One region of the Bacillus paralicheniformis genome, then DNA from elsewhere that is predicted to be linked to it. Evidence: predicted binding sites of a transcription regulator. Region 1 holds the regulator's gene; the other holds the start of a gene.

Region 1 (11,441 bases):
GTCGGACCGTTTTAAAGAGTGGGCCGAAGACGAGTCGAAAAAGAAATGGGTGTTTGATGCAAAACGCGCGGCGGTCGCTTTGCGCTGGCGGGGCATCGAACTGAAAGGCGCAGAATTTGACGTTCTCCTTGCGGCCTATATCATCAATCCGGGACACTCTTACGACGATGTTGCAAGCGTTGCGAAAGAACACCAATTACACATTGTCGCGGCAGATGAAGCGGTCTACGGAAAAGGCGCGAAACAGGCGGTGCCGGATGAGAAGGAGCTTGCCGACCATTTAGCCAGAAAAGCGAAGGCGATATCGCTGCTCCGCGAAAAGCTCCTTGATGAATTGGAGAAAAACGAGCAGCTCGATCTGTTTGAAGCGCTCGAAATGCCCCTCGCCCACATTCTCGGTGAGATGGAATCGATCGGTGTCCAAGTCGATGTCGACAGATTGAAAAAAATGGGGGAAGAACTGTCCGCCAAATTAGCGGAATACGAGAAGAAAATCCACGAGTCAGCAGGTGAAACGTTCAATATCAATTCACCAAAGCAGCTCGGTGTGATTTTGTTTGAAAAACTCGGGCTGCCTGCCGTCAAAAAAACAAAAACGGGCTATTCGACTTCAGCCGATGTGCTTGAAAAACTGCGCGACAAACACGTCATTATCGAAGATATTCTGCACTACAGACAGATCGGCAAGCTCCAGTCCACATACGTCGAAGGACTTTTAAAAGTAATCAAAAAAGACAGCCATAAAGTGCATACCCGCTTTAATCAAGCTTTAACACAGACGGGAAGGCTCAGCTCAACCGATCCCAATCTGCAAAATATACCGATCCGTCTTGAGGAAGGCCGCAAAATCCGGCAGGCGTTTGTCCCTTCGCAAAAAGGCTGGCTCATATTCGCTGCGGATTACTCCCAAATCGAATTGAGGGTTCTCGCCCACATTTCAAAGGATAAAAATTTGATTGAAGCGTTCACGAACGATATGGACGTTCACACGAAAACGGCGATGGATGTTTTTCATGTATCAGAAGAAGAAGTCACCCCTGCGATGAGGAGGCAGGCGAAAGCCGTCAATTTCGGAATCGTCTACGGAATCAGCGACTACGGCTTGTCGCAAAACCTGGGAATTACAAGAAAGGAAGCGGCCGCGTTTATTGAGCGCTATTTCCACAGCTTCCAGGGAGTTAAAGAATACATGGAAGAAACCGTTCAAGAAGCGAAACAGAGGGGCTATGTGACGACTCTTTTAAGCCGGAGGCGGTATATACCGGAATTGACGAGTCGGAATTTCAATCTGCGCAGCTTTGCCGAACGGACGGCAATGAACACGCCGATCCAGGGAAGCGCCGCAGATATCATTAAAAAAGCGATGATCGACATGGCGGACAAGCTGAAAGAAAAAAATCTCCAAGCCAAACTGCTGCTGCAGGTTCACGACGAATTGATTTTTGAAGCGCCTGAAGATGAAATCAAAGTGCTTGAAAAACTGGTTCCGGAAGTAATGGAACATGCATTGGAGCTCGATGTTCCGCTGAAAGTGGACTGCGCTTCAGGGCCTTCATGGTACGATGCAAAATAGAGAAAAGGAAGTGATGATGTGCCGGAATTACCAGAAGTCGAAACGGTCCGGCGCACTCTTGCCGGGCTTGTAAGAGGGAAAACGATCGATGCGGTTGATGTCAGATGGACAAAAATCATAAAACGTCCGGAGGAGCCTGAGGAATTCGCAAGGCTCCTGGCCGGTCAGACGATTCAGTCGATCGGAAGAAGGGGAAAATTCCTGTTGTTTCATCTTGATGATTGTGTCATGGTTTCCCATTTGAGAATGGAAGGAAAGTACGGGCTTCATCAAAACGATGAACCTCTTGATAAACATGTGCACGTCATTTTCAGGTTCACGGACGGAAGCGAGCTGCGCTACCGGGATGTCAGAAAGTTCGGCACGATGCATTTGTTTAAGCCGGGAGAAGAACTGACGGAGCTGCCTCTCAGGCAGCTCGGTCCCGAACCTTTCAGCGAGGAATTTACAGCCGGTTACTTAAGAGAGCGCCTGAAGAAAACAAACCGCTCAGTGAAAACCGCACTGCTCGATCAGCGGACAGTGGTCGGGCTGGGCAATATTTATGTCGATGAGGCTTTGTTCAGAGCCGGTATCCATCCCGAGACAACAGCGAACAAGCTCACAAAAAAACAGACGGTTCTTCTTCATGAAGAGATCGTTCAAACCTTAAAGGAAGCTGTTGAAGCAGGGGGAAGCACAGTCAGATCTTACATCAATTCACAAGGTGAAATCGGCATGTTCCAGCTCAAACTTTTCGTTTACGGCCGGAAAGATGAACCTTGTAAAAAGTGCGGATCTCCAATTGAAAAAACAGTCGTTGGCGGAAGGGGCACGCATTTTTGCATAAAGTGCCAGAAAAAATGACAATCGCATAAAAGTGACAACAGCAAGCCGTATCATGGTTCAAGCTGTCGATGCATACGCTCCATATAGCTGTTAAAAGCAAGCTTTAAGGTGTGATGTTTCTTTTTCGGGTAAACAACACACGGATGGTTTTCTTCTTTCATATATATAAGAAGCCTAGAAAGCTGCCTTTAGGCTGCATGACTTAACTGCTCGCATCAACAGAAAGGAAGAGCCTGATATGATGTTTGCATCTTTCTTGCTGCTGGCATTTGCCGTCAGCTTGGACAGTTTTTCAGTCGGATTTACTTACGGATTGCGAAAGTTGAAAATCCCATTTAAAGCGATTTTGATTATTGCTTTTTGCTCTGGTGCCGTGATGTATATTGCCATGATGATCGGAACCCTTTTGGCGAAATTCCTGCCCGTTGTCGTAACAGAAAGGCTCGGAGCCGTCATATTAATGGGGATCGGCGCATGGGTGCTGTATCAGTTTTTCAGGCCGGAGAAAGAACAGGATCTCGTCTTCTCTGAAAAAACGCTCATCAACCTTGAATTGAAATCGCTCGGAATCGTGATACACATTTTAAGAAAACCGACAAGCGCCGACATTGATAAATCAGGAATCATTACCGGTATAGAAGCTTTCCTTCTCGGTTTCGCCCTCTCTATTGACGCGTTCGGAGCAGGGATCGGCGCGGCTGCGCTCGGCTTTTCCCCTGTACCGATGAGCATTACGGTAGGCATCATGAGCTCATTGTTCGTATTTTGCGGAATACAGGCGGGGCGATTTTTATCGAAATGGAACTGGATGGATAAACTGACCTTTCTTCCCGGTATATTGCTGATTATGATCGGCATCTGGAAACTGTAAGAAGGAGGTGCAGGCCTTTGACATTGGTCATCGGGTTGACCGGAGGGATTGCCAGCGGCAAAAGTACTGTCGCGCAAATGTTCCAGCAGTGCGGCATCACAGTCGTCGATGCGGACGTGATCGCGAAAGAGGCCGTTGAACAAGGGATGCCCGCTTATCAGAAAATCGCAGAGACATTTGGTCAAGGCGTGCTGCTTGAAACAGGCGGTATCGACCGGAGAAAACTTGGAGAAATTGTTTTTACTAACGAAGAAAAGAGGATGCAGTTAAATGCGATCGTCCATCCGGAAGTGAGAAAAATGATGATCAAACAGCGCGACGAAGCCATCCGGGCCGGTGAACGGTTTGTTGTTCTCGATATTCCGCTTTTATATGAAAGCGGGCTTGAACATTTGACAGATAAAGTGATCGTCGTCTGGGTGCCGATGGAGCTTCAGCTTGAGCGGCTGATGAAAAGAAACCGGCTCACTGAAGACGAGGCGCTGAACAGAATTCACGCCCAGCATTCTCTTGACGAAAAAAAGAAAAAGGCAGACGCGGTGATCGATAACAGCGGCAGTCTGAAAGATACAGAAGGGCAGCTTCATCAGCTGCTTGATACATGGTCAAATATTGAAAAGTGAGCGCGAAATTGCGCTCACTTTTTTATTAGTCGTTTTTAAACTGGCTGTAATTCGCATAATACAGCGCGGTGCGTTGTGCACCTGCATACCGTTCGGCAAAAGCTTTGGCATTGCCTGCCTTCATCGTCCGATAGCTGTAGTTGGATGAAGGTTTCCAGCTTGTTTCAGGCGATTTCTGTCCTTTTATCGCCGGATATGATCCGACATCTTTAAATGAGCCGTCTCCGTAATCATCAAGTATGCCTTTCTCGCTGCCCGTACCGAAGTAATTGGCTTCAGAATAAATTTTGGCCAATGTCGTTATCGTGAAGCCTAGATGGTAATTGTTGATATAATTGTTTTTCACATGAAAATGGCCGTAACGCATCAACCCGGGCGCCCTGACATAGAGATTCTCAAAGCGGTTGTGGCTGATTGTCATCCGCGGATATCCATTATATATACTGTGGTATTGCTTGTCATCTTGAGGCCAGCCGAGAATCAAGCCGTACCTGTGGTCTGTGAATGTGCTGTGAGACAGTGTGACGTAATCGGCTTTAGCGCCGATGTATAAGAGCTTGTCGAGATCGTGACCGTTTGCTGAATAGCTGTGGCCCTGGAATGTGACATGGTCAATCCAGTAATTCCTCGAATCTGTAATGTAAACAGGGATGTCGTTGTTTTCATTTATGAATGCATCATGTGCAATGATCAGATTTTTGAAAATCACGTTGCCTGAGTCCGTTTTTGTTTTAAAGTAAATGTTGTTCAGCTTATGTTTTTCATACGAGCCGATGATTGTTTTATTGGCACCCACCGTCAATACCGTTTTGGCTGAAGCGCCGATATTGCTGGAGACGACAATGGTGCGGGGCGTTGAACCTCCAATATTGGCTTTCAGTTCGCCCAGATTGTTGACATAGACGACTTTTCCAAACAGGCCGCCGGTTGTGCCTGTTTTCTGCTTGCCATTCGATTCCTTTGCATAGCCCGCGAAACCTTCGAGACCGTCGCTTGGAAGCTTCCACTTTTGGACGGAGCTGCCTGTATATTTGGCAAGCTTCACTCCGTTGCCGTCCAGTGTCAGGGCAAGGCTGTTGTTTTGCGCACTGACGATTTTATACGTGATAAAGTCTCCGTTTCCGTCTTTGTCAGCCCCGATAATATTCCACAACTCTTCTTTTCGTGAATTGTCATAGTAGACTACAGCGGGATTATTGTTTGACAACGCGTAATGGGAAGGGATGATAATTTTGCCGTTATCCATATTTCTGATTTTGAACTGTTTGCCGTCAGACGTATCCAGCCTCCATCTTTCTGCTTTTTCCCCGCTCATCTGTTTTGCTGTTAGCGGTGCATTATCTTGATTCCCGGCGGGCGTGATGTTTATGCCTGATAAGCTTTCCAGCCTGATCATCTGTTTCGGATAATCTTCGTTCGCCGCGGAAGCGGCTGCTGTTCCTATAAAAAAATAAATGCCGGCCGCAGCCAAAAAAGAAATGATAAAATATATGTTTTTGGTCAGTTTCATGGTTGTCCTTTCTTGAAGACACTGCCTTCTGTCGTGTGAAAATTTGGCGCCGTTGGAAATTGTAGCACTAAAGATGTATTTGAAATATATGCTTTAATGCCGATTTTTTCTAGTTCTTTGTTCATTGTTTCACAAAAACCGCGTAAATTTGCTGTAAAAGAAACAAATGGTATGGCTAATTAAAAATAATGTGTTATACTTATTTTGAATAAATCATGATGTGGAATGACATAAAATAAGGGGTGCATATTTGATGAAAGTGAAAGTTGCGATAAACGGATTCGGCCGGATCGGCAGAATGGTGTTTAGAAAAGCGATGCTTGATGAACAGATTGACATTGCAGTGATCAATGCGAGCTACCCTCCGGAAACGCTCGCTCATTTAATAAAGTATGACACAAATCACGGCCGATATGAGCTTGATGTAAACGCTGGAGACGATTGCCTGTTCGTTAACGGTAAAAAGGTCATGCTGACCAATCAGAGGGACCCTAAACTTCTTCCGTGGGCGCAATACGGGATCGACATCGTCGTAGAAGCGACGGGGAAATTTAACGCGAAGGAAAAAGCGGAAGCTCATATTGAAGCCGGCGCGAAAAAAGTTATTTTGACAGCGCCGGGGAAAAATGAAGACATCACAATCGTGATGGGCGTCAATGAACGCGAATTTGATGCGGAGCGTCATACGATTATTTCAAACGCTTCCTGTACGACGAATTGTCTCGCTCCTGTCGCAAAAGTGCTTGATGATGCATTTGGCATTGAAAACGGCCTGGTGACCACTGTTCACGCATTTACAAATGATCAAAAAAATATTGATAATCCGCACAAAGACTTGAGAAGGGCGCGCGCCTGCGGTTCTTCGATCATTCCGACAACGACAGGCGCCGCGAAAGCGCTGTCACTTGTCATGCCGCATTTAAAAGGAAGAATGCACGGCCTGGCCCTGCGCGTTCCCGTCTCAAATGTGTCACTCGTTGACCTTGTGGCTGATTTAAAAAGCGATGCGACGGCAGAAGATATTAATGAAGCGTTCCGAATGGCGGCGGCAGGCTCGATGTCCGGGATCCTCGATGTATGCGATGAACCGCTTGTCTCATCCGATTTTAATACGAATCCATACTCGGCGGTGATCGACAGCCTTTCAACAATGGTGCTTGAGAACAGAAAGGTGAAAGTGCTCGCATGGTATGACAACGAATGGGGATATTCGTGCAGGGTTGTCGATTTAATCAGATACGTGGCTTCAAGAATGAAACACCCTTCGGCTGTATAAAATAAGAGCATGGACGGATAAAAAATAAATACCCCTTAACCATCAAATGATAAAACCGCCTTGCAAAAAATATTCAAACAAAGTATACTATTTTTCGTGAACTTCTAGTTCGTGAGCGCTTCGGCATTACTTAAAGGGTTAGGACCTCTCCGGACTAACTTTCCCCCGTGGTAAATGACCGGTTCAGTTGCTTGGAAATTCACTTTTCTAATTCTTGTTAAGGGGGGTCCATGCTATGGAAACAATGGGGCGTCACGTTATCTCCGAACTGTGGGGATGCGATTTTGATAAGCTGAATGACATGGATTTTATTGAAAAAACGTTTGTAAATGCGGCACTGAAGTCAGGTGCTGAGGTACGTGAGGTAGCCTTTCATAAGTTTGCACCTCAAGGTGTAAGCGGGGTTGTGATCATTTCTGAATCTCACTTGACCATTCACAGTTTTCCTGAACACGGATATGCCAGCATTGATGTTTATACTTGCGGAGATTTAGATCCGAACGTAGCTGCCGATTATATCGCAGAAGAATTAAGAGCAGAAACAAGAGAGAACATTGAAATACCGAGAGGCATGGGACCTGTTCAGGTGAAACAGGCCAACGCCAAAGCACAGGCACTTTAATGCCGATAGAGGAGCTGGATGAAAAAGCGGACACCGCTTTTAAAATCCGCTCCTTTTTCTTTCCTCTCACGACAATCCCCGAAACATATTCTCCCCGGCATTCTCTTGCCCTAATTTGTTTTCCCTTGGAAATCAACCATTTTTTTAATAAAATATAGAGAAGAAAGACAAAGGGGACAGGGGATATGAGTCTTTTTCAAAACATTCACCGGTTTTTTTCTACACACGCCGAAACGTCTGACCGCCATCCTTCGGACAAGCTGAAGAGCCGCTATTATAAAGCGGCGTCAAAAGAAGCGCTCAATGCTGTAAAGGAAGTGCTGGAAGGCCTTGACGGCTGTAAGGTGACATCGGTGTCGGAAGAAAGAGGAGAAATCAGCGCCGAGGTGAAAAAAACGAGAAAAGCTTTTGTGGTGGCGACAGTCGTGTCGATTCGCCCTTTTGATACAGCGGTGGATTTTAATGTGTCAACGGAAACGTTTTTGCCGACCGATTTTGGCTACAGCCGCGGGCTTGTCTCGACGCTATACAGCGAACTGGACGGAAAGCTGCAGAAATCTGTACATTCAAACAATTGAATAGGGAGCTGAAAAAATGAAATGTCCAGCATGTCAGCATAACGGGACGAGGGTTTTGGACTCCCGTCCCGTTGACGAAGGCAGATCGATTCGCAGAAGACGCGAATGCGAATCATGCAACTATCGATTTACTACATTTGAAAAAGTGGAAGAAATTCCGCTCATCGTCGTAAAAAAAGAAGGAATCCGGGAAGAATTCAGCCGCGAGAAGATGCTCCGCGGTTTGATCAAAGCGTGCGAAAAACGCCCTGTCGCCTTAAAGCAACTTGAGGATATTTGCTTTGAAATTGAAAAAGAGCTTAGAAATCAAGGCGTTGCTGAAGTGAAAAGCGATATGATCGGAGAAATGGTGATGGACCGGCTTGCGAAAATCGACGAAGTCGCATACGTCCGGTTTGCTTCAGTATACCGCCAATTTAAAGATATTAACGTATTTATCGACGAGCTGAAAGACTTAATAAAGAAAGAACGGTAAAGAGCTGTAAATTAATCCAGCTCTTTTCTCATGATAAAACCACGGTCGTGTGACATGAAGGCCTGAAAAAGGTGTAAAATGAGGACAAGAAACAAAGTGGAAGGTTGACAAAAGATATGAGTAATTATTGGAAAGACTTGCTTCCTGTCGATCCGTACGTTGTCAAAAGCTGCGGATTGCTTCAGGACTTGGACCGGCAAATTGTCACGCTATTGTATCAGCCACTAATCGGCTCTTTTTCATTCAGCTTGTTTCTCACGCTGTGGGGGGAACTGGAGCAAAACAGAGTCTGGGGGAAAAGCTCGACTCACAGACAGCTGATGGCGGCGATGCAGACCAACCTGAAGACGATTCACTCAGAGAAGGAAAAGCTTGAGGGAATCGGACTGTTGAAAACTTATATGAAAGAAACGGAAGACGAGCGTTTGTTTATATATGAATTGATTCCGCCGCTCAGACCGGATGAGTTCTTTCAGGACGGCATGCTGAATGTCTTCTTGTACAACCGCGTCGGAAAAGCGAGGTTTCAGCAGCTGAAAGAATACTTTTCCCACCCGTCTGTTCCCGAAGAAGCACGGGATATCACCCGTTCTTTCAACGAAGTTTTTGCATCTGTCCAGCCGAGCGAATGGAAGATGTCTGACGATATGATCGAAGCGATGGAGCTTCGCGAAGATCGTGAATGGATGAAAGAAGGGAATGGCAAACCGGCGGCGGTCACAGACGACGCCTTTGACTTTCAACTGTTTCTCGCCGGTTTATCCGACACGCTTATTCCGAGAAAAGCGCTGTCAGACCAAGTGAAGGAAACGATTAAAAAGCTCGCCTTTCTCTACGGGATCGAACCGCTTCAGATGCAAAACGTCGTCATGTCAGCCGTTGATGAGCACGATACGATCACGACAGAAGCGCTCAGAAAAGCGGCGAGCGACTGGTATCAGATCGAGCGCAGCGGCCCGCTTCCGGAACTCGTCGACAAAGTGCAGCCGATGAATCTCCGCGAACAGCCGAATCAACAGTCGTCAACGAATGCCAAGGAAGACAATTTGATTGCTTTGCTTGAGCAGGTATCGCCGAAAAAGCTGCTGCAGGATATCGGCGGCGGAGCGGAACCATCCAAAGCCGATCTGAAAATTATAGAAGAAATAATGCTTGACCAAAAATTAGAGCCCGGCGTCATCAATGTTCTGATTTATTATGTCATGCTGAAAACCGATATGAAGCTTTCGAAAAATTACACCCAAAAAATAGCTTCTCACTGGGCCAGAAAAAACGTTCGCACGGTTAGAGAGGCCATGAAGCTTGCGAAAGAAGAAAACCGCCAATATCTTGAATGGGCGGAAGGGAAGAAAAAGCCTTCCCGGAACAAGAAAGTCATCAGGGAAGAAAAGCTGCCTGACTGGCTTCGGGAAAGTGACGAAGCCGACAGCAAACCGCTCGAAACAGAGCCGGCCGGTTCCGTAACGAGAGAAGGCTTTGACCAACAGAAGCAGAAGCTGCTCGAAGAAATAAAAAAACTGAAAAACCATTCCGCTCTTTAATGTGAGGTGAAGATGATGGAGCCGATTAAACGCGCTTTGCAAGGCGTGACAACGAGACCCGATTTTCAAAAACGCCTTGAAGATATGAAAGAAAAAGTGCTCTCTGACAAGGATGTTCAGGAGTTTTTAAACAGCCGTCAGTCAGAAGTGGATCAAGGAATGATCGACAGGAGCCTAAACAAGCTTTATGAATTTACACAGCAAAGCAAAGCATGCCAAGACTGCCCGAGTCTGAAAGAGTGCAAAAACCTGATTCAAGGTTATCATCCAAAGCTTGTGATGAACGGAAAAACGATCGATGTTCAATATGACAGGTGTCCGGAAAAAAAGGCAGCGGACGAGAGGGAAAGACAGCGGTCGCTGATTAAAAGCATCTATATTCAACAGGATCTCTTGAATGCTACGTTTGCCGATATTGACGGAGATGATCCGAGCAGATTAAAGGTCCTTCAGCTTGTGACGGGCTTTTTGCATGACTATAACGAAACGGGAAAGGGAAAAGGCATCTACGTCTACGGGAAGTTCGGGGTCGGAAAAACCTTTATGCTGGCCGCCATCGCCAACGAGCTTGCGGCAAAGGACCATCCATCCATTCTCGTCTATGTCCCCGAATTTGTCAGGGAACTGAAAAATGCGATACACGATCAGTCGCTTGAAGAAAAGCTTGAGATGGTCAAGTCTACGCCGATTCTAATGCTCGATGATATCGGTGCGGAGTCCATGTCAAGCTGGGTGAGGGATGAGGTGCTTGGCGCCATCCTTCAGCACAGAATGTCTCATCAGCTGCCGACGTTTTTCTCTTCCAACTTTGACCCTGATGAACTGAAACACCATTTCACCTATTCGCAAAGGGGCGAAAAAGAAGAGGTGAAAGCGGCAAGGCTGATGGAGAGGGTGCTGTATTTAGCGACGCCTGTCCGGCTGGACGGGAAAAACCGGCGTCAGTAATCACATGATCCCGAGCTTCAATTACGGAGATGAAGAAGATGCAAAAAAGAACCTTGGCCAAATGGACGGTTATCGCCGTAATCGCGGCGGCCGGACTATGGTTGAATGCGAAATATCTGAATCTGAGCCCCGCTCATATAAGAGAAGGCGTCTTATCCTTCGGGATTTTCGCCCCGCTCATCTATATCGGATTATTGATGATCCGGCCGTTTTTGCTGCTACCTGCTTCCGTTTTCGCCGTCAGCGGGGGCCTCGCATTCGGTCCGCTGTTTGGCTCTTTGTATTCTTTTATCGGTGCGGCGGGCGGTGCATTTTTGTCATTCGCTGTTGCATACAGGCTCGGCGGAAACCTTCAGCACATGCCGCTGAAGCTTGACAGCCTGCGGACGCTTTTGCGGAAAAACGGCTTTTTCTGCATTCTGCTCTTGAGGCTCGCGCCGATTCATTTTGACGCGGTTAGCTATGCGGCAGGCGTGTCAAAAGTGAAGCCCCTGTCGTTTGCCCTGGCGACGGCTGCGGGCATCATTCCGGGCACCGTTATTTTAAATGTGCTCGGGTCAAGCCTCTTGACCGGCGACATCATAGCAATTGCAGCT
Region 2 (11,441 bases), 730 kb from region 1:
TTCGGCAATTCCTTTGCCGATTCCAGTTCCCGGGCCTGTGACAAGCGCGGTTTTGCCTTCAAGTGAAAAATACGATTCAAGATATCCCATCTCACGTTCACGCCCTTACCGTATGACATTCATCGGGACAGCATCCATGTCCTTAAATGTGTAGTTTTCTCCGGCCATCGCCCATATAAAGCAGTAGTTGGATGTGCCGGAGCCCGAGTGGACAGACCACGCGGGTGAAATGACTGCCTGTTCGTTGCCGACGACGAGATGCCTTGTCTCCGTCGGTTCGCCCATGAAATGAAACACCTTTGCATCTTCAGCAAGGTCAAGATACAGATAAGCTTCCATCCGCCGGTCATGAACATGCGCCGGCATCGTGTTCCATGTGTTATTGGGTTCAAGAAATGTAATGCCCATCATCAGCTGGCAGCTTTGAATGCCGTCTGCATGAATCACTTTGTATAGATTGCGGACATTTGAAGAGGCTTCTTCTCCTAAATGATCGTATGGAAGCTCTGAAAGCGAAGCTTTTTGCACCGGATACTTTTGGTGTGCGGTCGCTGAGATGAAATAAAATTTGGCTCCGCCTTCATTCAAGCTTGAGAAAGAAACGTCTTTATTTCCCAGGCCGATATACAGAAAATCTTTGTGCTCCAGTACGTATTCTTCATCACCAACTTTGACCGCACCGGGTTTCCCGACATTTACAATTCCGATTTCGCGCCGTTCCAGAAAATAGTCCGTTTTTAAAAAATCGCCGGCATCGAGCGCAATGGATTCCTTCACTGGAACGGCCCCGCCGATCACGACTCTGTCTTCATGCGAATAAACCATGTTCAGTTTGTTTTCAACAAACAATGACTCTATTAAAAAATGCTCGCGAAGCTCTGCGGTTGTGAATCGTTTCGCTTGTTCAGGATGAACAGAATAACGATTTTCCATACCTTCTCCTCCTTGAATTGGACGTTTTTAGACTGACTTGAATGAAGGGACCAAAGTTTTTGGTAACGGTTTCAAACATGAATTGTAAAGTAAATAATGGAAATCGTCAACAGTCTTTTCACTTTTTTCTGAATATTGTCAAGGTCAATCTTGAAATATTAAAAAAGACTCTTCCAAATTTTAAATGATGTGATATGCTGATGGTATAAAGTTTTTGAAATCGGTTTCAAATCATAAGGTCATAGGAGTACTTGAATGAGGGATAAGCAAACAGCGAAAGTAACCATCAACGAAGTAGCCGCACATGCAGGTGTATCAAAATCAACGGTTTCCCGTTATATCAACGGGAAGATTGATGCCATCTCACCGAAAAAGGTGAAAAGCATCAAAAAAGCGATCGAGGAGCTTAATTACCGCCCCAGTCAGATGGCACAGGGGCTGAAGGTGAAAAAAAGCAAGGTTATCGGATTTTTGGTCGCCGATATTACAAACCCGTTTTCAGTCGCCACCTTGAGAGGGGTGGAAGAGGTTTGCGATCAGTACGGGTACAGCATCATGGTCTGCAACACGGACAACAGTCCTGAAAAAGAACGGGAGATGCTGCACAAGCTGAACGCGCATTACATTGAAGGGCTGATTATTAATACGACGGGAAGAAATAACGATGTGCTCATGGATTTAATCAGCCAGGATGTGTCGATTGTGCTCGTTGACCGGAAAGTGCCCGGGCTCAAAATCGATGCAGTTACAACGAACAACCGAGAAGTGACAAGTCAAATCGTCAATCTCATGTATGACAAAGGCTATGCCCAGGTCGGTCTGTTTACCGAGCCGATTAAAGGGATCAGTCCAAGGGAGGAAAGGGTTTCCGCCTATACAGAAATCGCGCTTAAACGCAATGCCGGCGGCAATCCCCTTGTATATGAGGCAGATGTCAAAGACAAAGAATCTCTTTTACATTCCGTCAAAAGCTTTTTAGAAATGAAAGAAGGGAAAAAAGCCATTCTTGGAAACAACGGGCTTCTGATGCTGAAAATCATCAGCTGCCTTTATGAGCTTGGCATTTCGATTCCGGAAGACGTCGGAATTGCCGGATTTGATGATACGGAATGGTATAAATTGATCGGTCCGGGCATTACCACCATCGCCCAGCCGTCGCATGAAATGGGCAGAGCCGCCATGGAGCGGATCATCAAACGGATTGAAGGAGATGAAAGTGCACCGCAGACGATTCAGCTTGAGGCAGAGCTTGTTCTCAGACAGTCGCTGTAGAACTCGTCAAATGGAGACACTCATACACCCGACAATTTAGGGGAGAGTGTTTTTCTGCAATTTTTTCTGAAACCGGTACCATTTCGAAAGGAGAGTGAAATCATGTCGCTTGATGTGATGACATTCGGAGAATCGATGGCTATGTTTTACGCAAATGAAACAGGCGGACTGCATGAGGCTTCTTCGTTTTCCAAGGCTCTTGCCGGAGCGGAAACAAATGTTGCCGTCGGACTGTCGCGCCTGGGCTTTCGAGTCGGCTGGATGAGCAAGGTCGGCGCCGATTCGCTTGGAACTTTTATTTTAAATGAATTGAAAAAAGAAGGCGTCGACATCTCTGAAGTCAAACGCAGTGCAGACCAGCAGACAGGCATCCTGCTCAAGTCAAAGGTTGAAAGCGGGGACCCTGATGTCACGTATTACCGCAGAGGATCAGCCGCAAGCACGATGAGCATTGATGACTACCCGGCAGAGTATTTCAAAGAAGCCAAACATATGCATGTGACAGGCATACCTCCTGCCCTTTCAAGGGAAATGCGGGGCTTCGCCCGCCACGCCGTTCACCAGATGAAAAAAGATGGAAAGACGATTTCGTTTGACCCGAATCTCCGCTTCCAGCTTTGGCCGGACCAGCAGACAATGGTTCACACGATTCATGAGATCGCCGCGCAAGCAGACTGGTTTCTGCCTGGGATCAATGAAGGAAAACTCCTGACAGGCTGCAATTCTCCCGAGGATATCGCTAAATATTATGTGATGCAGGGGGTCAAGGTCATTGTCATCAAGCTTGGAAAAGAGGGGGCTTATTACCGGACACCGGACAAAGAGGGTTATGTGCCGGGTTATCAGGTGGAAAAGGTTGTTGATACCGTTGGCGCTGGTGACGGTTTTGCCGTCGGCATGATCAGCGGTCTATTAGACGGATTGCCGCTTGAAGAAGCAGTTCAGAGGGCAAATGCGATCGGAGCTCTGGCCGTCATGGCTCCGGGTGATATGGACGGTCTGCCGTCAAGGGATCAATTGAAAGCTTTTATGGCCGCAGAGGCAAACAACCAAAAAACAGGAGGTTGACCGTAATGGAAATGTCTATGATCGGAAAAGTGCAGGAGCAGCTGGCCGAGGCCGGGCTGATCGCGGTCGTCCGCGCAGGCGATAAGGAAGCTGCTGAGGAAAGCATTCACAGATTGATCGACAAAGGAATTACTGCGATTGAAATCACATATACGACGCCGGGAGCGTCTGAGCTGATTGAAAAATTTGCAGGAAAAGACGGCCTCCTTGTCGGAGCCGGAACGGTGGTTGAAAGCGAACAGGCGAGGGAAGCCGCGGCAGCGGGGGCAAAATTCATCGTCAGTCCGGGTTTTTCGGAAAAATTGGCTGAGGAAGCCGCCTCATTGCATACATTTTTTATTCCCGGCGTATTAACACCGAGCGAAATTATGGAAGCGGTCTCAAAGGGTTTTCGGGTTCTTAAGCTGTTTCCAGGGGGGACTTCCGGGATTCCTTACATGAAAAACCTCGCGGGCCCCTTTCCGAAGGTTCGTTTCATACCAACCGGGGGGATCCATCCGGGCGATGTGGAGAAATGGCTCGATGCCGGAGCATTGGCAGTTGGAGTGGGAAGCCAGCTGAACAAAGTGTCAGAAGCGGATATCCAGCGTATCTTTCAGCGTCGGATTCGGCAGAATTAAAGCGTGCGCAGCGTGAAAAGACTTCAGATTTTGCAAGATCGACAGCTTTGTTTTTTCATTAATTTCTAGAATGGGAGAAAAAATGATGAAAATTAAAGCAACGATTGAACGTGTGCCGGGCGGCATGATGATCATTCCGCTCTTTCTGGGCGCAACGCTGAATACGTTTGCTCCGGGAACCGCGGAGTTTTTCGGCGGATTTACAGGCGCCCTGATTACCGGAACGCTGCCGATTTTAGGAGTATTTATCTTTTGCGTTGGTGCAACAATAGATTTTCGTTCTTCAGGATATATTGCGAGGAAGGGACTGACACTTCTGATCGGCAAAGTCGGCATTGCCGCATTATTGGGTTTGATCGCAGCGCAGTTCATTCCAGATGAAGGCATTCAAAGCGGGTTTTTTGCCGGACTGTCAGTGCTTGCTATTGTAGCCGTTATGAATGAAACGAACGGCGGTCTGTATTTGGCGTTAATGAACCACATGGGAAGAAAGGAAGACGCCGGTGCTTTCGCCTTTATCAGCACGGAATCGGGCCCGTTTATGACGATGGTCACTTTCGGTGTGACAGGGCTCGCAGCATTTCCCTGGGAGACGCTGGCTGCAACCGTCATCCCGTTTTTACTCGGCTGTATTCTCGGAAACCTTGACCCTGAATTGCGCGATTTGTTCGGAAAAGTCGTACCGGCGATCATTCCGTTCTTCGCATTTTCACTGGGAAACACGCTCGATTTTAAAATGTTAATCCAATCCGGCTTTTTAGGTATTGTTGTCGGCGTATCAGTCGTCGTTCTCTCGGGTGCTTCTCTATACCTGCTGGACCGCTTTGTCGCAAGAGGAGACGGCGTTGCGGGCGTCGCGGCATCGTCAACGGCCGGGGCTGCGGTAGCCGTGCCGTATGCGCTTGCCGATGCAAACCCCGTGTTTGCGCCGGTGGCTGATTCAGCGACCGCGATCATCGCGACAAGCGTCATTGTCACCTCGCTTCTGACGCCGCTTGCAACCGTCTGGATCGAAAAACGGACAAAACAAAGAAAACCTCCGAAACAAATGACGATCGATTACAAGTCATTTCGCCGCTGACGCACCGGGACATTTTGTCCGGGGCGTTTTTTTATGACCGTTTTGAAATAACGTCACCAAATTGCTAAATTTAACGGGTATCATTTGTGCTAATATCAATATATAGTGTCCTGTGGAAGTTCGGACACTATATATGCTACTTTTTAGGAGAGATTAGGATGACAACAGGCTTTAAAGAACAGGGATTATTGCAATTGACAGAAACATTTCATGATATCGTCGGGTATGGAGATCACGATATTATGCAGGAAAATGCCAACGTAGACGGCCGCTCTCCGATGGGGCAAATGAGCCGGTTTGCATCCGAGAGTTCCAGACATTATGCGCTCCAGTACTTAATGTCGCCGGAAATCAAGAAAGCAGTCGATGACAACTTGATATATCCGCACGATTTAGACTATATGCCGAGCGGGACAACGACTTGCTGCCAGATCCCTTTGGGCCGGCTGTTAAAAGGCGGATTCCATACAGGCCACGGCTCTCTCAGGGAACCGAAGGACATTATGAGCGCATTGTCACTCGCATCCATCATTTTTCAATCGAATCAAAATATGCAGCACGGCGGCCAGTCATTTCCGATGTTCGATTACGACCTGGCGCCTTACGTCCGAAAAACGTACGAAAAGCATCTGGTGAAAATCAAACAATACCCGACAACTTTGACAGAAGAAGAGATAAGGGAAAGAGCGTGGGAAGAAACGGACAACACAACTTACCAAGCGTGCGAAGCCTTTATACATAATGCCAACAGCATGCATTCGCGGGGCGGCGGACAGGTTCCGTTTGTTTCAATTAATTACGGCACGGATACGTCAAGGGAAGGCCGCCTTTTGATCAAAAATATTCTGAAGGCGACAAAAGCAGGTCTCGGCAAGGGGGAGACGCCGATTTTTCCGATTCAGATCTTCAAAATGAAAGAAGGCGTCAACGTCGATCAAACAGACCCTAACTATGACTTGTACCGGCTTGCATTGGAAACGAGCGCTGAAAGGCTGTTTCCGAACTTCAGCTTTATCGATTCGCCCGTGAATAAACCTTTTTATGACGGAACACCGGAAAGCGAAATCGCTTATATGGGATGCAGAACGCGCGTCATGTCCAATATTCATGGGAAAGAAAACAGCATCGGCAGAGGGAATTTGTCATTCACCTCGATCAACATTGTCAAAATAGCGCTGCTCAGCGAAAATGTTGAACAGTTTTTTGCTTTGCTGAACCGCTACATGGAATTAACGATTCAACAGCTGCTTGAACGGTACGCCTTTCAATGCAAAAAAAGAGCAAAAGACTTTAAGTTCCTGTATTCGCAAGGCATCTGGCATGAAAGCGAGAAGCTTGATCCTGAGGACACGCTCGAGGATGTGCTAAAGCACGGAACATTGAGCATCGGATTTATCGGACTGGCTGAAGCTTTGACTGCATTGACAGGAAAACATCACGGAGAAAGCGAAGAGTCGTTTGAACTCGGCAAAAAAATCGTTCAGTCGATGAGAGATAAGGCCGATGAAGCCACAGAAAAACACAAGCTGAACTTTTCTTTGATCGCCACACCGGCAGAAGGACTTTCAGGGAAATTTGTCAAAAAAGATAAATTGGAGTTCGGTTCGATCCACAATGTCACAGACCGGATCTACTATACGAACTCGTTTCACATCCCTGTTCACTATAAGCTGACTGCGGTTGAAAAGATCAGAAAAGAAGCGCCGTTCCATTTGATGTGCAATGGCGGGCATATCAGCTACATTGAGCTGGACGGAGACCCGAAAAAAAACATTAAAGCGATGGACATGATTGTAACCGCCATGCGCCGGTCAGGCATGGGCTACGCCTCGATCAACCATCCTGTCGACCACTGCAAGGCGTGCGGATTTACCGGAATCATCGATAACGAGTGCCCGCAGTGCAAAAATCGAGATGAGGCTTTGATTGAACGGATCAGACGGATTACGGGATATTTAGTCGGAGATATGTCAAAGTGGAATTCGGCGAAAAGACAAGAAGAAAAGGACAGAGTGAAGCACCTATGAAAGTGATGAATATTATCCATGACAGCATCGTAGACGGAGAAGGACTGAGAACAGTCGTGTTTTTAGCGGGCTGCCCGCATATGTGTGAAGGCTGCCATAATAAACAAAGCTGGAATATCAATAACGGATTTGATATGAGTGTAGACGAAGTATTTGAGGAAATTATGAAAAACCCGCTTACAAACGTCACCTATTCAGGAGGAGAGCCGCTTTTGCATGCGAGCGAACTGATCGAACTGTCTGAGAGAATTAAGCAGCAATCCGAAAAAGACATCTGGCTTTACAGCGGCTATACGTACGAACAAATCTTGAAAAATGAAAAGCACAGCGCTTTGCTGGCCTATTGTGATGTCCTGGTAGACGGCCCGTTCGAAATCAAAAAAAGGGACTTGACGCTCCTTTACAGAGGAAGCTCAAATCAGCGCATTATCGAGCTGGCATAATCTGAAACAGAAGCCTCCGGGGCTTCTGTTTCAGCGTGTCGACAAACCCTCGCATTCGTTGTCAGGCCTGCGCGTCGGTGCTCACGATTTCCAACATTCGCTCCGCTCCGATGCTCGGCCTTCCTAGACTGCAAGGGTTTTCAATCACGCTGAAAGGATGACAAAATCCCAAAACAAAAAGCCGTTTTGGGATTTTGTCAACAATCTAAAACAGAAGCCTCTGGGGCTTCTGTTTTTCCTTTCCGGCATTGACTTCTATCGAGATAACGTCATAATAAATATGAAAAGGTTTATATTTTATCATACATGTCTATCAATAAAAGAAAGCGTTTTATTTACATAAGATAATCGTGAATTAAGGGAGGAGATGGCTTCATGACTCAATCACCGATATTTCTGCAGCCTGAGTTTAAAGAGAGGATCTGGGGGGGAGCGGCTTTGCGCGAGACATTCGGCTATGACATTCCCTCTGATTTGACAGGTGAATGCTGGGCCATTTCCGCCCATCCAAACGGGCCGAACATCGTTGCTTCGGGTCCTTACAAAGGAAAAACGCTTGCCGAGCTTTGGGACGAGCACCGCGAATTGTTCGGCGGTGCAGAGGGAGACCGTTTCCCGCTGTTAACGAAAATACTTGATGCCAATCAAGACCTTTCCGTTCAAGTCCACCCCGATGACTACTATGCGGGCGAACACGAAAACGGGGAACTCGGTAAGACGGAATGCTGGTATATCATCGATTGCAAAGAAGGTGCCGAGATCGTTTACGGCCATACGGCGAGAACGCGGACAGAGCTGGTCACCATGATCAACAGCGGTGATTGGGACAACTTGTTAAGGCGGATCAAAATCAAGCCGGGCGATTTTTATTATGTGCCAAGCGGCACGATTCATGCTCTTTGCGAAGGGACGGTCGTTTTGGAGACACAGCAGAGCTCTGATACGACGTACAGGGTATACGATTATGACCGGGCCGATCAAAATGGAGAAAAGCGCGAGCTTCACCTGACACAGGCGATCAATGTCACAACAGTACCGCACGTTGACAGCTATGTTGACGAATCGACAGAAACTCAAAAAGGGATTACCATTAAGACTTTTGTAGAAGCCGAATACTTCTCCGTATACAAATGGGAGATCGACGGTGCCGTTGAGCTGACCCAGGATGCCCCTTTCCTGTTATGCAGTGTGATTGAAGGAGAAGGAAAGCTCACTCAGGGCGGAGAATTATTTCCGATCAGCAAAGGAGCAAATTTTATCCTGCCGGCGGAAACGAATGACTTTACGATAGAAGGAACATGCGAATTAATCGTGTCTCACATATAAAAAGCTTAACGGTCTTCAAAAGAAGGCCGTTAAGCTTTTTTATTGTGAAAAAATAGTCCGGCTCGCCGATAAAAAGAGAAAGCAAGTTTTTGAAATTAGGAGGCTTATAGTCGAGGGGAGTAGAGAATGTGAAAAACATTAGAAAAACCGTTATTTTTGCTGCAATCATTTTGCTCATACATACGGCCGTCCCGGCAATCCCTGCTTTAGCAGCATATACCGATACTTCCGTCTACAAAATCGAAACAACAAAAGAGTTTAATAGCGAAAGCGAGGCGCTCAAAGTAGCCGAACAACTGAAAAAGGAAACGGGATGGAAAGCCGAGGTCAAACCTTCAGGGAAAAACGGCACAACTTACGTTTTGACAACAGGGGGGATAGAAGGGGAGAGCAGAGCAAAAAATCTGCTTTTGCAGTTTGAAAAAGAAACCGGTTTGAAGGCGTCCTATGGTCCGATTGGACAGAAAGAACCGTTTTCCAAAGCGGTATCAAAGGAATTTGCCGGTGAAGCAAAAGCCAAGGAATGGGCGCTCCAATTTGAAAAAGAAACGGGGCTGAAAGCAACATATACACTTGCAGGGAACAGGGAAGCATACGTGAAGGTTGCCACCGGAGGAATCGAAGGCGAAGACAACACGAAAGCCATCCTCGATCGTTTTCAAAAAGCGACCGGCCTCAAAGCGTCGTACGCACCATACGGAGCGGGACAAGCGATCGTCAAGCTTTATTCAGGAGAAATCGCAGATGAGAGCAAAGCGAAAAGCCTGCTTGTCCAATTTGAAAAAGAAACCGCTCTTAAAGGAACGATAGAAACAGTAAAGAAACAACAGCCCAGATATAAAATTGTGACAGGTGCGATACAAGGCGAAACAAACGCAAAAAATCTGCTGAAGCAGTTTGAAAAAGAGCTCAAGGTCAAAGGGGCATATGAAGCCGCCGGTCAGCCGGCGCAGCTTTACAATGTGAAATCGGGATATTTTAATGACGAAAAGACCGCGAAAAATGCCGCCGGCCAAATTAAAAAGAATACCGGTCTCACCTCAAGCACGGAAAAGGTAAAAGGCACGCGTTTCTGGATCGTCAGCATGAAAAGCGTAGACAGCCAAAACCTTAAAAAAGTCGACGCCTTTTTTAAAAAGAAAACGTGGCGTTATACTGCTGCAAAGGCAGGGAGAAAGCAGACATCTTTCAGAATCGTTTCCGTCCCGGTTTCAGATCAAAAGAAAGCAAACGACGGCATCCGGTTTTTTAAAAACAAAAACATTCAGGCTTCCGCCCAAAACGCCGGCGGTACGACCGTCAATCGCTTCCGGATCGCGTCCGGCGAAACAGCCGTCCAAGCGCGAATCAATAAAGGGCTGGAATTCTTCAAGAAAAACGGTGCGGCGGGAACGTCCGGACCGACGGGAAAAAAAGTGTACAGCCATTATCAGCTGACAACGGAGTCCGTATACGAACAGGACAAAGTGACGAAGGCGCTCAATTTCTTTAAAGAAACAGGCATTCACGCAGAGGCCGTCAAGACCGGCCAGTATTACAGCCGGTACAAACTGAGTTCGGAAGCTCTGATCGGCTCGGAGAAATTACAGCATGCGCTTGAATTTTTCAGCAAGCGGAGTATACCGGGCAAGATTGAACAAACGGGTGAGTACGGCTACAGGCAGTACCGGGTGACGACAGGTCAGATTACAAGCAAAGCAGATCTCGACAAGGGACTGAATGTCTTTAAAAAGAACAATATCAGCGCAACTTACCAAACAAAGACGGTCAGCCTGTTTCATATCTCAATCAATGAACTATTTACAGGGAAAGACCGTGCGGATGCTGCCGCCAATCGGATTAAAACGAATTACGGCTGGCCGGTGAATGTCATCAAAGTGAAAAACGGCCCGCAAATCACAACGACTGACTACGGAATCACGCTCAGCCAGATGGTCGACAAACAGATGAAAGTCAGCCCGCAAACGGATGCGCCGGCTTATGTTTCATTAAGCTACATCAATACGGCGAACCAAACCGTTACGGCTGATCTGCTGAATATCAGGTCAAGCCCCCTTGTGACAAGCGGGAACATCATTGGACAGCTGCAAAAAGGGGATAAAGTCAATATCATCTCCCAGGAAAACGGCTGGGCAAAAATCAGAATGAATTGGCGTAATGCCAGCAGAGAAGAAGTCGAAAAATATGTCAACCCGCAAAACTTTACACAAGACAGCTCGGCATACTTCCAATTTTTAAAACTCTCGCAAACGGCCGGCTTGAATGCCGCCGAAGTCAATGCGAAAATCCTTTATAATAAAGGGATTTTGACAGGCAAAGGCCAAGCGTTCATCGACGCGGCAAGAGCATACAGCATCAATGAACTGTACCTCATTTCGCACTCGCTCCTTGAGACGGGCAACGGAACTTCCGAGTTGGCAAAAGGAACGATGTTCAACGGCAAAAAGGTTTACAATATGTACGGCGTCGGGGCTTACGACAGCAATCCGCTTTACTACGGTGCAAAATACGCCTATGAACAAGGGTGGTTCACACCTGAGGCAGCCATTATGGGCGGAGCCAAATTCATCGGTGAAAAATACATTCACCACCCGACTTACAAACAGGATACCCTCTATAAAATGAGATGGTCTCCGAACGCCCTTCACCAATATGCGACAGATGTCGGCTG

The links. The regulator NrdR, encoded in region 1, represses ribonucleotide reductase genes. The targets are predictions, from matches to a motif close to AACACNATATATNGTGTT.
Region 2: a site for NrdR is predicted at 5,067-5,084, ahead of CP943_RS19705 (anaerobic ribonucleoside triphosphate reductase). Genes of this name have one in related genera too.

The regions. Positions count from the first base shown of each region.
Region 1 covers NZ_CP023665.1:3,116,400-3,127,840, reverse strand. Annotated here, with positions in the region: gene polA (DNA polymerase I) at 1-1,573, shown strand, start outside; gene mutM (DNA-formamidopyrimidine glycosylase) at 1,592-2,419, shown strand; gene ytaF (sporulation membrane protein YtaF) at 2,640-3,272, shown strand; gene coaE (dephospho-CoA kinase) at 3,290-3,895, shown strand; gene CP943_RS15900 (pectate lyase family protein) at 3,921-5,141, opposite strand; gene CP943_RS15895 (glyceraldehyde-3-phosphate dehydrogenase) at 5,659-6,681, shown strand; gene speD (adenosylmethionine decarboxylase) at 6,917-7,303, shown strand; gene CP943_RS15880 (hypothetical protein) at 7,489-7,881, shown strand; gene nrdR (transcriptional regulator NrdR) at 7,898-8,356, shown strand; gene CP943_RS15870 (replicative helicase loading/DNA remodeling protein DnaB) at 8,473-9,897, shown strand; gene dnaI (primosomal protein DnaI) at 9,913-10,845, shown strand; gene CP943_RS15860 (TVP38/TMEM64 family protein) at 10,884-11,441, shown strand, end outside.
Region 2 covers NZ_CP023665.1:3,844,504-3,855,944, reverse strand. Annotated here, with positions in the region: gene kduD (2-dehydro-3-deoxy-D-gluconate 5-dehydrogenase KduD) at 1-90, opposite strand, end outside; gene kduI (5-dehydro-4-deoxy-D-glucuronate isomerase) at 106-933, opposite strand; gene CP943_RS19725 (LacI family DNA-binding transcriptional regulator) at 1,189-2,205, shown strand; gene CP943_RS19720 (sugar kinase) at 2,308-3,273, shown strand; gene CP943_RS19715 (bifunctional 4-hydroxy-2-oxoglutarate aldolase/2-dehydro-3-deoxy-phosphogluconate aldolase) at 3,279-3,893, shown strand; gene kdgT (2-keto-3-deoxygluconate transporter) at 3,979-4,974, shown strand; gene CP943_RS19705 (anaerobic ribonucleoside triphosphate reductase) at 5,133-7,001, shown strand; gene nrdG (anaerobic ribonucleoside-triphosphate reductase activating protein) at 6,998-7,444, shown strand; gene manA (mannose-6-phosphate isomerase, class I) at 7,820-8,770, shown strand; gene CP943_RS19690 (N-acetylglucosaminidase) at 8,899-11,441, shown strand, end outside.